One region of the Herpetosiphon sp. NSE202 genome, then DNA from elsewhere that is predicted to be linked to it. Evidence: riboswitches for the same ligand, from Rfam matches in the RefSeq annotation. Region 1 holds a riboswitch; each other region holds the start of a gene.
What was found. A riboswitch is a leader RNA that binds a small molecule or an ion and turns the genes downstream of it on or off. The one in region 1 is predicted to bind cobalamin.

Region 1 (5,070 bases):
GTGGTTTTTGCGCTTACTGAATGTGCCTGCTTTAACCAAATACATTCTCTCACCCCATGTATTTAGCTATTGCAACGTTGTAATGCTATTTGCTTCACATAAACATCGATTGCCAATTGCGGTTAATTCGTACTCAGAGTGTACAAAACCAAATTGCACTTGTCAAGAGCTTTTTTTGGGGTTTTTCCCACCAATATCGTAATTGGTTAGGAGTCCTGTACTATCCCTCGTCTATTAAGCGTCCTCGGTTGTTAATCAAATCGCCTCAGCGACCCTTGAGAATGGTCTTGGCGCAGTTTTATTCTGTCATTTCAATGTATTCGGCTCCCTGAGCTACCCTGCTAGCTAGCTAATGGCCTACCCTGAGTACTAGGACTTGCGGAATTAAGCAGCAATTTGTTTGATTATCGGCTACTTTGCAACTCGATTTTGAACTCGATTAACCAGCTTTAGCGCGTTGGAATCAGGCAATCAGCTGGTTCTATCAAGCAATTAGGCTTGATTGACGGTTGATCTGGCATCTGCTACAGTACTGGCTACAATTTTTTATTCGTCTGAGGCCAAGTTGTCGTAGCTTGGCTGCAAATTGGGGAAAGCCCGGTGAGATTCCGGCACTGTCGCGCAACGGTATGGCTCAATGCTAAGTCCGAATGCCCACTCAGTTCGAAATGATCGAGATGTCCCTTCGCGTCAAAGGGGGTGATCATTGCCGCTTGCAATTGATGCCCATAGGCTGCTGCCTATGGTTTGGTAATGGTTTATGCCTGTTCCGCTAAGGAGCAGGCATTTTTTTATTTAGCTCATAAAGGATGCTCTATGAATGTGATCGAGGTTGAGCCACGAGCGACTAGCGAGCAGGCTGCTTGGCTTTTGCAACTACTTGCTGAGGCTTGCAGCGCTTATTCCCAAACAACCGATGCGAATCAGCTCTGGCAGGCCGCTAATTTGGGCTTTTATCCCAAGATGACTGCTGGCGAACAACTCCAAGCCTGTATTTTGACCGCTCGCAGCTGGATTGAGCAGGAGCCTGATTATAGTTTTGTGGCCGCCGCGCTCTTGGCCAGCCAACTCGAGTGCGAGGTTTTTGGCGAATATTTGCCAGGTTCAGTGGTTGCTACCCGCTATCCAACGGCATTTATCCAGTATATTCAGGCCGGAATTGAGCAAGGGTTGCTTGATCCAAAACTTGCTCAATTCGATTTGGCTCGTTTAGCGGCGGCAATTGTGCCCGAACGCGATGCTTTATTGGCGTATCCTGGCCTGCAAACGCTCTATGATCGCTATTTTATTCAGTGGGCTGGTTTGCGCCGCGAGTTGCCGCAATTCTTTTGGATGCGGGTGGCAATGGGCTTGGCCTTGAATGAGGCTGATCGCGAAGCCCAAACCCTGCGTTTCTACGAGCTGCTGTCGCAATTTTACTTTACCTCGGCCACCCCAACTTTATTCAACGCTGCAACGACTCATCCGCAGTTGTCATCGTGCTATCTCTCGACAGTCGGCGATGATCTTGAGGCGATTTTTGGGGCGATCAGCGATAACGCCATGCTTTCGAAGTGGGCTGGTGGCTTGGGCAATGATTGGACTCCTGTGCGGGCGCTCGGCACGCCAATTCATGGCACCAATGGCGTGAGCCAAGGCGTGATTCCCTTCCTCAAAATTGTCAACGATACCGCGATTGCGGTCAATCAGGGCGGCAAGCGCAAGGGTGCGGTCTGTGCCTACCTCGAAGCATGGCACGCTGATATTGACGATTTTCTTGATTTGCGCAAGCCAACGGGCGATGAGCGCCGCCGCACCCACGATATGCACACGGCTTTGTGGATTCCTGATTTGTTGATGGAACGGGTGTTGAGCAATGGCACGTGGACGTTGTTCTCGCCTGATGAAGTGTCTGATTTGCACGATTTGTATGGCCAAGCATTCGCGCTACGCTACGCCGAATACGAAGCGCTGGCGGCGCAAGGCTTGCTGCGTTCGGCGCGCCAGGTCGAAGCACTCGGTTTGTGGCGCAAAATTTTGACCCGTTTGTTTGAAACCGGCCATCCTTGGATTACCTGGAAGGATGCTGCCAATCTGCGTTCACCACAAGACCATGTTGGCGTGATTCATAGCAGCAATTTGTGCACTGAAATTTTGCTCAACACCTCAGCCGATGAAATTGCAGTCTGTAACCTTGGTTCGATCAATTTGGCGGCGCATATTCGCGATGGCGCGCTTGACCTCGAAACATTGCGCACAACGGTTACGACAGCAGTGCGCATGCTCGATAACGTGATCGATATTAATTTTTATCCCCGCCCGCAAGCAGCGCAAGCCAATGCCCGCCATCGGCCAATTGGGCTTGGTTTGATGGGTTTTCAAGATGCGCTTTATGGGTTGAATATCAGTTATGCCAGTCAAGCAGCGGTCGAATTTGCTGATCGTTCGATGGAAGCGATTGCCTATTTTGCGGTCGCTGCTTCAATTGATTTGGCTCGTGAGCGCGGCGCATACCCCAGTTTTCATGGCTCGAAATGGGATCGCGGCATGTTGCCAATTGATAGTTTGGCGCTTTTGGCCGACCAACGTAGCACCAAACCGGAGCTTGACCATAGCAGCCACTACGATTGGCAACCGCTGCGCCAAGCCTTGGCTGAGCATGGCATTCGCAATAGCAATTTGTTGGCGATTGCTCCAACCGCCACGATTGCCAATATCGTTGGCACCAGCCAATCGATTGAGCCGACCTATCGCCATTTGTATGTCAAAAGCAATCTTTCGGGCGATTTTACGACCGTCAATCGGGCATTGGTCGCTGCGCTCAAAGCTCGCGGCTTGTGGGATGCAGATTTATTGGCCGAATTGAAATATTACGATGGCGCGATTAGCCAAATTGAGCGGATTCCTGCTGAACTCAAAGCCCAATTTTTGACTGCCTTCGAAATTGCCCCAGAATGGCTGATTGCCTGCGCTGCTCGTCGCCAAAAATGGATCGATATGGGCCAATCGTTGAATTTGTATGTGGCCGAAACCAGCGGCAAACGCTTGAATGAAATCTATCTGACGGCGTGGCGCATGGGATTAAAAACCACCTACTACCTACGCACGCTGGCTGCAACCCAAATTGAAAAATCGACTTTGGATATTAATCGCTTTGGAGTGCAGCCGCGTTGGATGCGCAATGTGAGCGAATCGGCCAGCGTGCTAGCCGATAATGTTTGCCCCATCGACGACCCTAGTTGCGAAGCCTGTGAGTAGCGAGGAATTTCGAATGACTGAACAATTTGGGCGCTTCAATGCCAGCGATAAACGCTTGATCAATTGTAATCAAGTTGACGTAAATCAATTAATGCCGTTGCGCTATGGCTGGGCTTGGGAGCATTATCTCAATGGTTGTGCTAACCACTGGATGCCGAACGAAGTGTCAATGACTGGTGATATTGGGATTTGGCGCTCGAATACGTTATCGGCAGATGAGCGCTTGATGGTGCTGCGCAATTTAGGTTTTTTTGCGACGGCTGAAAGTTTGGTTGGCAATAATATTGTTTTGGCAATCTTTCGCCATATTACCAACGCAGAATGTCGCCAATATCTGTTGCGCCAAGCTTTTGAAGAAGCGATTCATACCCATGCATTTTTACATATTGTTGAAAGTTTAGGCTTGAATGAGCGTGAAATTTTCAATATGTATCATGAAATTCCGGTAATTAGCCAAAAAGATCAATTTGAGATGCAATTAACTGCGGCAGTGCTTGACCCGCAATTTAACACTGAAACCCTCGCAGGCATGCAAACCTTTGTCAAAAATCTGATTGGCTATTATGTGATTATGGAAGGTATTTTCTTTTACAGCGGTTTTGCAATGTTGCTTTCGTTGCATCGGCGCAATGTATTAACAGGCATTGGCGAACAAATTCAATATATCCTGCGTGATGAAACAATTCACCTGAACTTTGGAGTTGATTTAATTAACGGCATCAAAGCTGAAAATCCAGCAATCTGGACTGCTGAATTTCAAGCTGAGATTGTGCAATTAATTTGCCAAGCAGTTGAATTAGAAGCCCAATATGCTGCTGAATGCTTGCCACGTGGTGTAATGGGCCTGCATGCAGCAATGTTCCGCGATTATGTGCAATATATCGCCGACCGCCGCCTACAACGGATTGGACTGGCGACGCAATACGGCTCACCCAATCCATTTCCGTGGATGAGTGAAACGATTGATTTGACCAAAGAGAAGAACTTTTTTGAGACGCGGGTCACTGAATATCAATCAGCGGCCAGCCTAGAATGGGATTAAGCATGAATTTTCAAACGACGGTTGTGGGCTATCCACGGGTTGGCGTTGGCCGCCCATACAAGCAGGCCTTGGAACGCTTTTGGAGCGGCAAACTTGCTGAAGCAGACTTTCGGGCGGCAATCGACGAATTGCGCCAGGATCGTTTAGCAATCCAAGCCCAGCGCTTGGATCTGGTGCCAGTTGGCGATTTTAGCTTGTATGACCATGTGTTGGATACAGCGCTGATGTTGGGCGCTGTGCCAGCGCGCTTTGGTAAGCTCGATGTCAATAATTTAAATGGTTATTTTGCCATGGCGCGGGGCCGCGACGGCGTGCCAGCGCTCGAAATGACCAAATGGTTTGATACTAACTATCATTATTTAGTGCCTGAAATTCCCGAACGCTGGGAATTGCAAGCCAATTTGGTGTTAGAGCAATTGCGCTTTGCCCAGAATACACTTGGATCAAAAGCACGGCCTGTCTTGCTTGGGCCTTGGACATTTTTGCGTTTGGCTCGCTTGGCGGGGGCAGAATTAAGCAAGCATTTGCAACACTTAATACCGATTTATGCCCAAATTGTGCGCGAATTGAATGATTGCGATGTGGCCTATATTCAGTGTGACGAGCCAGCTTTGGTTGGCGATGTAAGCGCTGAGGAATGGCAAGCATTTGCTGATTGCTACCGCGAGTTGAGCAAGCATGGCAAGCTGGTGGTACAAACCTATTATGGCGATGTTACGCCGTGGTATCGTGAACTCTGCCGCCTGCCGCTGCATGGAATTGGCTTAGATTTAGTGCAAGGCCAAGCCAAT
Region 2 (5,070 bases), on a different contig from region 1:
ACTGGTAAATCAGCAATCAAGGCATCGGGGAAGCACTCGCGGCTGAGGCCAACGCTCTTGCCCGGCAGCCATTCGAGCGTGCCGTGTTTGCCCATATGCACCAAGGCATCGGCCTGCCAGCCATCACGTAGCCAGCGATAGAGCGCATAATAGCTGTGCGGTGGCGGCAAATCGGGCATGTGGTAGATTGCGTTGGGGTCCATGCCATAGCCACGTGGCGGCTGCAAAGCCACAAAGACATTGCCAAACTCCAAGCCAGCCAACGCTAAACCTTGCTCGCTCAAATAGGCCGTGCCTGGCGCTTCGCCCCATTGTTTGATCATGCTGGCTTGCAAATTGGCAGGCAATTCGCTAAACCATTGTTGATATTGATCGACTGGCACATGCACCGCTTGGGCTAATTGCTGCTCGGTCAGCCAGGTTTCATCATACGAACAACGATCGATCAAATCGAGCAACAGTTGGTCGCTGCTCGCTGGCAAGTTGCCAACCTGATAGCCCTCTGCTTGCATGGCGTGGAGCAAGGTCAATAATGAGGCTGGCGCATCCAAGCCAACCGCATTGCCAACCCGCGAGGCTTTGGCGCTGCTATTGGTAAACACAAAAGCGATGCGTTTTTCGGCGTTTGGTTTGTGGCGCAAATTGACTAAGCGCTGCGTAATGCCGACCACTCGCTCAACCCGCTCACGATCTGGGACGTAGCGCACAATGCCAGAATAGGGGTCTTGCTCCTTGAACGAGATTGGCACGGTGATAATCCGGCCATCAAATTCAGGAATCGCCACATTAATTGCGGTATCGAGCGAGCTTAATCCGCGACCTGCTCGTTGCCATTGCTCACGCGAGCGGCCACTAGCAATCGCTTGGAGAATCGGTACATTCAGTTGTTGCAGCATGTCGATTTCCCAGCCTGCGAGGGTTGGGCCTTCGGTATTGACGTTGCCCAAGGCAAACGACAAACTGCAAATCAAGGCATCGATCGGCCCATCTGCTTGTAAGCATTCCAAGGCAGCAGGCAGATTATTCGTGCCGCCTTCTTTGAGCGAGTGGCTATAAACCGCCCGTGGTTGCATGCCATGCGCTTCGATTGCCTGACAAATTGCATCCACAAACTCGGTGTTGCCGCTGAGCATATGTGCTCGATAAAACAGTACGCCCACAGTTGGCTTGGCTGGTTGTGCGCTGGTTTGGCATTGCGTGCCAGTGCAGCCTTCGCAGCGATTGAGCGCTGGCGTGTAGATGCCATGGCGTGGTAACTCTCGCGGCGCATCGTAGCCCCAACCTGTCAGCAATAAGTGGTCGCTCAAGCAAGCTAAGGCATTGACTACATTGTCCAAGCCGCCCTGCATAAAATAGGTGCTAATTAGGTGCGCCAGCGGCACGCCAACATTCGAAAGCGCCATCAATTCAGGATCAAGCGCCTCGAAGCCAGGCAAATACAGCACAAAGCCATTGGTTTGCTGCGTCCATTGTTGCAAGCGCTCGATGCCATGTTCAAAGCCACGGCTCCCAGAAATTAAGCGTACAACCACAATTTCGGCTTGGGGCAACAAGCGATCAAGCAATGTATCGAGTGCCGTTTGATCTTCGGCCTCGCCCACATTGGCGGTTTGCAGGCTGGTAAAATCGCTTGGCAATTGGCGACGAGCCTGCTCAATCAGCAGAATATCGGTATCAGCTTGGGTCAAAAACACAATGCCATTGCCAAGGCTGGGCTGGCTGGCTGGAAAGGCTGGCGCTTGGCTGATGGCGGCTTGCGTTTGACCATCCCATTTAAAGCCATTGAAGACATGCGGCTTGAGATTGGCTGGCGCAGGCAGCACCTGATCGGCCTGAATCATGGCTTCGATGTAGTCGTAGAGCGCTACCACCAACTCTGGTTGGTTGAGCGAATGAAACCAAATTGGCTGGCCATCGAACATCAACATGGCCACGTTGGCTAACGGACATGGTCCCAAACAGCCGCCCATATTCAGATGCACAAGATTGCGCAGCTTGCGACTTTCCCATTCGTGCTGATGAATTTCCGGCCAAACCGGCGCAAAGCCGCGCTCGGTAATGCCACAGCAGCAACCATGAGCGCAAATAAACAACATACCACGTTTATAGCCAGCGTTGACCATGCGCCCATCGATGCGCTCGACCATATTGCGTTGCAAACGTTCAGTCATTAGAAATCAATTCCTATTTGGGCGCGAATGCCTTGAAGTCGAAACGGGTGTTTAATCTCGCGCATCTCGGTCACGAGGTCGGCATGCTCAATCAGGGCGGCGGGGGCATCGCGGCCTGTGATAATCACATGCAGCAATTCGGGCTTGTTGGCCGCCAACCAAGCCACAACTTCGTTGACATCAAGCCAGCCAAACGCCAACACATAGGTAAATTCATCGAGAATCACAATTTGATACTGATTCGAGCTAATTGCAGTTTTGGCCAGTTCCCAGCCATGCAAGGCTTTGGCTTTGGTCGTATCAAGGTCTTTCGATGTCCAAGTGAAGCCATCGCCAGTGCCACCAAACTCAATTTCCATCTTGGCGGCTGCCCGCGATTCGCCAAACTTGGCGTTTTCGTGTTTGAGAAATTGAATCACGCGCACCTTGAGATCGCGACCCCACGCGCGAGTCATCACGCCCAAGGCTGCCGAGGTTTTGCCCTTGCCATTGCCAGTATTGACGATTACTAAGCCTTTTTTGCCTTTGCGCAATTTGCGTACTTGCTCGCGATAGCGGCGTTTTTCCTCGGTTGAATGCAGTTGCGTGCCAGCAGCAATAATTGGTTCCAATTGCTCAACTGCATCATCAGCATGCAATTCAATTGGATTAAACGCCTGATCGCCACGCACTGCCGGAGCGTATTCTGGCTCTTGCCCCGCTGGATAGAGCCGATGGAAAATCGCTGCTTCAACTGGCTCGCCATTGATCAGATGCTCTTGAACGATCTGTTCAACTAATTCCTCATCAAGCTGCTGATACCAAATGCCTTCGGGATAGACCACCGCAATCGGGCCGCGCTGGCAGACACCCAAACAGCTGACGGTCGAGCATTTAACTCGTTCGGGATTGCGCAATTTGCGCCGATCGCCAAGTTGTTCGAGGGCGTGTTGGGCCAACGCCGCGCCATCAGCATCGCCGTTGCATTGATCACCAGTGCAAATAAATAAATGGCGGCCATAGGCACGCATCGTCAGTGGGGCATCGCTCATGCTGGCTCCGTTGGGCGACACCCCAGCATGCAAACAGCCAAGAAAAACCTCTTCGGCTCATGCCAAAGAGGAAAAGAGGCACTAAACCCAGCAGGGCCTAGCAACTCCTTCCCTGATCCGCGAGGGAAATGTTGGAGTGTCGATGAGTTTGTGGCGGGTTATCGGGCTTGAAGCAAAGCTTCCTACCGTTGCGGGACAGCGCCAGACTTGGACTGGCTTCCCCCATTGCGCGTTTGTGTCATCCGGGACAGCAACGCACCACAAACAAGTTGTAAATTGCAGCCGCGATTATACGTGCAACCCTGAGTTAAAGTCAAAAGTCAGGAGAAAGTATGAAGGATGAGGGATGAGGGATGAAAATGTTAACCGCGAAGAGCGCGAAGGACGCGAAGTTGTATTCGCTGACTGGCTGAATTGCATTCAAATCCTATAGAACTCAGAACCCAACATTCGTGATCTTCGTGTGCTTCGTGGGTCAATTGCTTAACGCAGAGGCGCAGAGCCACGAAATTATGAAGGATGAAGGATGAGGGATGAAAATGTTAACCGCGAAGAGCGCGAAGGACGCGAAGTTGTATTTGCTGACTGGCTGAATTGCATTCAAATCCTATAGAACTCAGAACCCAACATTCGTGATCTTCGTGTCCTTCGTGGATAGAAATAACTAATCCCTAACCTCTGACAACTGCCCCCTCGTCGTCAATCGACCAAAAAACGTTCGATGACTTGATTGCCGACCATGCGCCCGCGCGGCGTAAAGCGAATCGCGTTTGCGGTTTGTTCGAGCATGCCTTGCTCAACCAGTTTATCAATCACAGGTTGATATTGTTCAAGCAAATCGTGGCCAGTGCGTTGCTGAAAATGGGCAAAGCCTAAGCCGCAATTCAGCCGCAAACCCATCATAATCGTTTCAAAATCGCGGTCGTTTGGCGCGCATGCTTGGGCGTCAACCAACGGTGCTTGGCCGCGTTCAACCTGCTGAGCGAATGGCTCCAACACCCGTTGATCAACCCAGCGCCAGCCGCGCCAATGGCTATGCGCACCAGCACCAACGCCCAAGTAATCGGCGTTGAGCCAATAGGCGACGTTATGCCGTGAGGCATAGGCTGGCAAGCGTTCGCTTGGATTGAAATTTGGGCTTTTGGTTTTGGCCCAATTGGAAATCTCGTAATGGCCATAGCCTGCTGCACCCAAAATCTCCATCGCCGCCTCATACATCTCGCCAGTTGCATCATCGTTGGGAATGCTCACGCGGCCAGCGGTCACTTGGGCTGCTAGCGGCGTGCTTGGCTCGACAATCAACGAATAGAGGGCAAAATGTTCGGTATCCCAGCTGACAATTTCTTTGAGCATCGCACGCCATTGGCCAATATCTTGGCCCGGCAAGCCAAACATAAAATCAAGATTGATATTCTCAAAGCCGACTTTACGCGCTGCCTGATACGAAGCAAAGGCCTCGTTGGCAGTATGAATCCGGCCCAGCACGCGCAAGGTTGGGTCGTGCAAGGTTTGGACACCCATGCTCAAACGATTGATGCCCATCGAACGCATCGCCCGCAAATACTCATGGTCAAGCACGGTGCCAGGGTTGGCCTCGCTGGTCACTTCTGCTTGCTCAAGCGGAATAATTCGGCCAACACTTTGCATCAGTTGTTCAAGCAAGGGCAAGGGCAGTGCGGTTGGTGTGCCGCCGCCCAAAAAGACTGTGGCTGGCAAATCGGCCTGCTGCAACGGCCCCGTGAGATCATGTAGCTCATATTTAGCCCACGGAATTGCTTGGGTTGCTGTTTTCGGCCACGTTGGGTCAACGCTCGTTTCGCCGCTCGCCATGCGTTCGAGGTGCAAGCACAAGGCATCAACATAGCGCT
Region 3 (5,070 bases), on a different contig from region 1:
CGTGCCAGCTTCGCCCTTGGTGCGAATCATGGCCGCGCCTTCGGTGATGCGGCGCAGCGCTTCGCCTAAATTGCGTGCGCCACAGACGAATGGCACTTTAAAATTATGCTTGTTGGTATGATTTTCTTCATCAGCAGGCGTGAGCACTTCGCTCTCGTCAATGTAATCAACCCCAATGGCTTCGAGGATTTGCGCTTCAACAAAGTGGCCAATCCGCGATTTTGCCATCACCGGAATGGTTACTGCTTCAATAATGCCTTGGATCATTTCGGGATCGCTCATGCGCGAAACGCCGCCATCCCTACGAATATCGGCTGGAACCCGTTCGAGCGCCATCACGGCAACTGCGCCAGCTTCTTCAGCAATTTTAGCTTGGTCAGGCGTAACCACATCCATAATCACGCCGCCCTTGAGCATTTGGGCCAAGCCGACTTTGGTAGTAAAGGTTGAAGTTTCCATTGCAATTCCTCTGGTGGATTGATAATTTTAGCTGTCATGTCAATCAGACAGCCGCTATTGTACCATGCATCCTCATGACAATCGATCAACATTGCGGGGGGACAAAGGGGGACAATCGCCCATGATTGCCAATTTTGACGGGGTGTACTGGGCTATGGTACGATCAGCACAATCAATCATAAATCGCTATTCAGATGTTGTGCAAACACTTGGGGGAAATCCGGTGCAAATCCGGTGCAGTCCACGCTACGGTAAGCCTTTGGCTAAGCCCGAATACCCATTGAATAGTTGATTTCTGGGTTGGCTTGCGTTGGCACAAGCACAACCAACGCGTTGTTATCTGTTCCTTAGCCAACTTGGCTAAGGTTTTTTTGATTAAGGAGATTGCTATGCTCCGACGAGCAGCTATCCATCGCTGGTTATTGGTATTAATGGCCGTGTTCGTAGCACTTCCTGCTGCGGCTCAAGCCCCAGCCGAAGGCGCAAAAGCAGCAGCTTGGATCGTCAGCCAAGCGCAGGCCGATGGTAGTTTCCCTGGCTTTGGCTTGGGCGAAACCGCCGATGCAGTCTATGCCTTGAAGGCCAGCGGCTTGAAAGTTGACACCAACGTTCAAAGCTTTGTCGAAAAGAACGCCAGCGCCATCGCCGCCAAGCCTGGGCTTGCCGCCAAGTTTGTGTTGGCCGAATTGTTGCTCGGCTACAATCCCCGCTCAGTTGGCGGAGTCGATTTGGTAGCCGCCGTTACTGGCAGCTACAAAGCCGATAGCGGCATGTATGGCGGTGATGTCACCACCCATGCCTTGGCTTTGTTGGCCTTGAACGCAGCTGGTGCGCCAGTTGAAAACAAAGCGCTCAACACCGTAGCAGCAGTGCAAATCGCCGACGGCTCATGGTCGTTCAGCGGCGATACCAGTGCCGGTGCTGGCGATACCAACACTACGGCCTTGGTCATCCAAGCCTTGGTTGCAGTTGGTCAAGGCAAGAGCGAAAGCGTCAGCAAAGCTGTAGCCTACTTGCAAACCCAACAAAATAGCGATGGTGGCTTTCCCTACTCGAAAAATTCGAGCTATGGTAGCGCCACCGATGCCAACTCAACCGCCTTGGTAATTCAAGCGATTATTGCAACGGGCGGCAACCCAACCGCTGCGCCTTGGGCCACAGCCACTGGCAACCCATTGAGTGCTTTGTTGAGCTTGCAAAATGCCAGTGGCGCGTTCCGCTACGATGCAGCAACCCCCGATGACAATGCTTTTGCAACCTACCAAGCTACGCCAGCATTGTTCTTTGTGACCTATCCATTGAGCGTGTTGGCAACTGCACCGCAACCAACCGCCGTGCCAAGCACCCCAATGCCAAGCACGCCCGTTGCAACCGCTACGCCGAAGCCAAACACCCCAATTAGCTTGCCTGATACTGGCGCACCAGCCTTGCCATTGTGGCCAGTTGTGGTTGGCTTGGGATTAGTTTGTATTGTGGCTGGTTTGGGCTTGCGCCGAATCGGCTAAGATTTGTTCCCTCACCCCCCAGCCCCCTCGCCCGCGTTCAGTGGGCGAGGGGAAGTCGACTATTTTTTTACTAAGGAATTGGGGGAGAACCAGCGCGTTAAAGCCCCTCGCCTGCGCCACGGGGTTGGGGTGAGGGGTTCTTAATACCGCCCCCCCAGCCTCCTCTTCCACTTAACGCGGGCGAGGGGGAGCGAACATCTTAAATTTCCATAACTGAACGCGGGCGAGGGGGAGCCGACTATTTTTTACTAAGGAATTGAGGGAGAACCAGCGCGTTAAAGCCCCTCGCCCACGCCACGGGAGAAGGGTTGGGGTGAGAGGATCGCAAACAATTACGAAATAGGAAGCAGATCTCATGCGTCGTTTGTTGGTAGTAATAGTTGCCATGGCCATGCTGTTGCTTGGCAATTTGGCTCAATCGATTGCCGCCCAAGGTGATGGACATCAATATCATGCTGCGGTGGTGGTGCAATATGCCTCTGGTGCGGTCGATGCGCGCTGCGTTGGCTTCGATCAAGAATCGATCAGCGGCTATGATGCCTTGCTGGCAGCAGGTTTTAATGTGGTAGCCGAAGGCTCCTCAATGGGTGCAATGGTTTGCTCAATTGATAGCGTGGGCTGCGATTACCCCAATGAATCGTGTGCCTGTAAATGCCAAGGCGGCGATTGTACCTACTGGGCCTATAGCCATTTGCTCGATGGCGTGTGGCAATATTCCAAGCTCGGCGCTGGCTCCTACAAAGTGCGCGATGGCGCAGTCGAAGGCTGGGCTTGGGGTGGTGGCAGCGTCGAACGTGGCTCTACGCCACCAGTGATTAGTTGGGGCGAGGTTTGCGCCGCCCAAGCAGCACCAGTCGCAACCGCAATTCCAGCAACAGAAATTCCGGCCATCGCTACCAACGAGCCAACCGCCATTCCACCCGCGAATACAGTCGCTCCAACACTGGTTGCGGACAGTCCAACAATCACACTCAGCCCAACTAGCGCCGCAACTGTACCATTGGCTCCAACACTGGTTGCGGACAGTCCAACGATCACACTCAGCCCAACTAGCGCCGCAACTGAGCCAAGCGCAACCAATGTTGTTAGCCCAACGGTTGCCTCAACCGAGCAAGCAACTGCAACTAGCGCGCCAACCGCTACCAACAGCGTGGTTAGCACACCCAGCCCTGAGCCAAGCAGCAGCGGCTCACACACCACCAACTATCTTATTTTTGGGGTGATTTTGTTGGCCTTGGCGAGCGCTGGTATTTGGAAACGCCAAAGCAAACGATGAGCAGTGAAGTCTATCAACCGGCAACTGGCCGTGCTCGTGAAGCACTCAACCAAGTCGAGCCAGCAACTGCCAGCAAGGAATGGTCGAGCCAAGCCAGTCAACGCCAACGCCGCATCGCCCGTCCATGGGAAGGCGGCCATAGCTTGGCATGGGTTGCTTGGCTAATTGCAGCCTTAGCTTGTATCAGCCAAACCGATCAGCCCTTGTATTTGGGGTTGATTAGCGCAGTAACCTTGGTTATTTGGCAACATTGTGCCTTGGATAGCCCATTTCAAGCGGTTGTGCGGGTGATGCTGCAACTTGGCGGCGTGTTGTTTGGCTTTAATCTGCTGTTTAGCGTGATTACTGCCAGCGTGCTGCGTGGCCAAACTGTGTTGTTTGAATTGCCAAGTTGGCGCTTGCCGCAATTGCTTGGTGGCATTCAACTAGGCGGGCTGATTACTGCCGAACAATTGGCCAGCGGAGCTGTGCGCGGGCTGCGTTTGTGGACATTGTTGCTGGTGGTTGGTACTTTCAACGCCTGCGTTAATCACTATCGGCTGTTGCGCCGCACGCCGCAAGGCTTTTTTCAACTGGGCTTGGTGTTGACAATTAGCTTGGCCTTTATTCCCCAAACCTTGCTGCGGCTGCGGGCAATTCGCGATGCTCAGCGTTTGCGCGGCCATCGCTTTCGTTCATGGCGCGATGCCTTGCCCTTGTTCGTGCCCTTGCTCAGCGGCGGTTTGGAGCAATCGCTGACCTTGGCCGAGGCGATGGAAGCCCATGGTTTTGGTCGCACCCAGCGCGGCAAAATCGCTTCCCGCTGGACATGGCTGGGTTTAGCGGGGGTAATGCTGGTGTGCGCTGGAGTTTGGGCTTTATTCTTCTATCGCACTGGCAGCACGGCAGCAATGCTTGGTTGGCTGGGCTTGGCGCTTGGCTTGCTTGCCATGCTGAGTTATTGGTGGCAAGCCAATCGGCTGATTGTGCGTAGCAGTTATCGCCGCGAACAGTGGACACGCCAAGCAACAATCATCACGCTTTTGGCAGCGCTAGCGCCACTTGGCTTTTGGCTCGCCCGCCGTTCAGGCATTGCCATGCTCTATAAAATTTACCCCAAAGTGACGTGGCCACCCTTCGAGCCAATCGTCGCAATTGCAATTTTGGCGTTGTTAGCGCCACTGCTGTTTAAAGCTAGCGCTCGCTAAATGACACAATTGCTTGCAAAATAGCAGGATCATTGGGAATTGTGTATTTAGTCCAATCTTCGTCAATCACAATGTTGGGCTGCACGCCGCTGGTTTCAAAATTGCGCCCATCTGGCAATTTAAAGCCCTCTTGCGCCACCCACAAGCGCGAGCCATCATCAAAATTATATTGAAAAATTGTTTCGGTATTGCCTTGGCTGGCTTGGCCAAGCACCAATGCGCCATTAAATTGCAGCGTTCCTGCCAGCACTTCTGCATACGAAGCGCTATCTTTGTCGATCAACACAGCCAGCGGCACGTCGCGCAACTGCTCATACAACGCGCCAGGCTTTATCGTTAATGGATACAAATTATCTTGACTATAGAAATTGCCAACCTCGCCGCTAACAAATTGGCCCAAAATGCCTTCAAGCACGCTCCGCCAGCCACCGCCATTGGATCGCAGATCCAAAATCAGGCCTTCGAGGGGCTGATCGTTAGCTAGCAATTCGTTTAATTCGCTGACAACTTGGGTGTGCATATCCTCGGCCCACAAGCTTGGAATCAGCAAATAGCCAACGGTTGGGGCGTTGGGCAAACGGCGGCCTGCTGGCGTAATTTTGCCGATCACTGGCTTGCGTGTAACCACCAACTCGCGTGGGTC

Region 2: another riboswitch for cobalamin. It lies ahead of cobO (cob(I)yrinic acid a,c-diamide adenosyltransferase); the one in region 1 lies ahead of ACFMKP_RS07030 (ribonucleoside-diphosphate reductase subunit alpha).
Region 3: another riboswitch for cobalamin. It lies ahead of ACFMKP_RS23890 (prenyltransferase/squalene oxidase repeat-containing protein); the one in region 1 lies ahead of ACFMKP_RS07030 (ribonucleoside-diphosphate reductase subunit alpha).

The regions. Positions count from the first base shown of each region.
Region 1 is NZ_JBHUPY010000005.1:229,152-234,221, forward strand. It holds cobalamin riboswitch at 540-677, shown strand; gene ACFMKP_RS07030 (ribonucleoside-diphosphate reductase subunit alpha) at 817-3,237, shown strand; gene ACFMKP_RS07035 (ribonucleotide-diphosphate reductase subunit beta) at 3,194-4,279, shown strand; gene metE (5-methyltetrahydropteroyltriglutamate--homocysteine S-methyltransferase) at 4,282-5,070, shown strand, end outside.
Region 2 is NZ_JBHUPY010000001.1:918,750-923,819, forward strand. It holds gene cobN (cobaltochelatase subunit CobN) at 1-2,171, opposite strand, end outside; gene cobO (cob(I)yrinic acid a,c-diamide adenosyltransferase) at 2,171-3,202, opposite strand; cobalamin riboswitch at 3,337-3,480, opposite strand; gene hemW (radical SAM family heme chaperone HemW) at 3,902-5,070, opposite strand, start outside.
Region 3 is NZ_JBHUPY010000027.1:21,733-26,802, forward strand. It holds gene pdxS (pyridoxal 5'-phosphate synthase lyase subunit PdxS) at 1-459, opposite strand, end outside; cobalamin riboswitch at 634-759, shown strand; gene ACFMKP_RS23890 (prenyltransferase/squalene oxidase repeat-containing protein) at 849-1,964, shown strand; gene ACFMKP_RS23895 (hypothetical protein) at 2,320-3,240, shown strand; gene ACFMKP_RS23900 (energy-coupling factor transporter transmembrane component T) at 3,237-4,427, shown strand; gene ACFMKP_RS23905 (S41 family peptidase) at 4,414-5,070, opposite strand, start outside.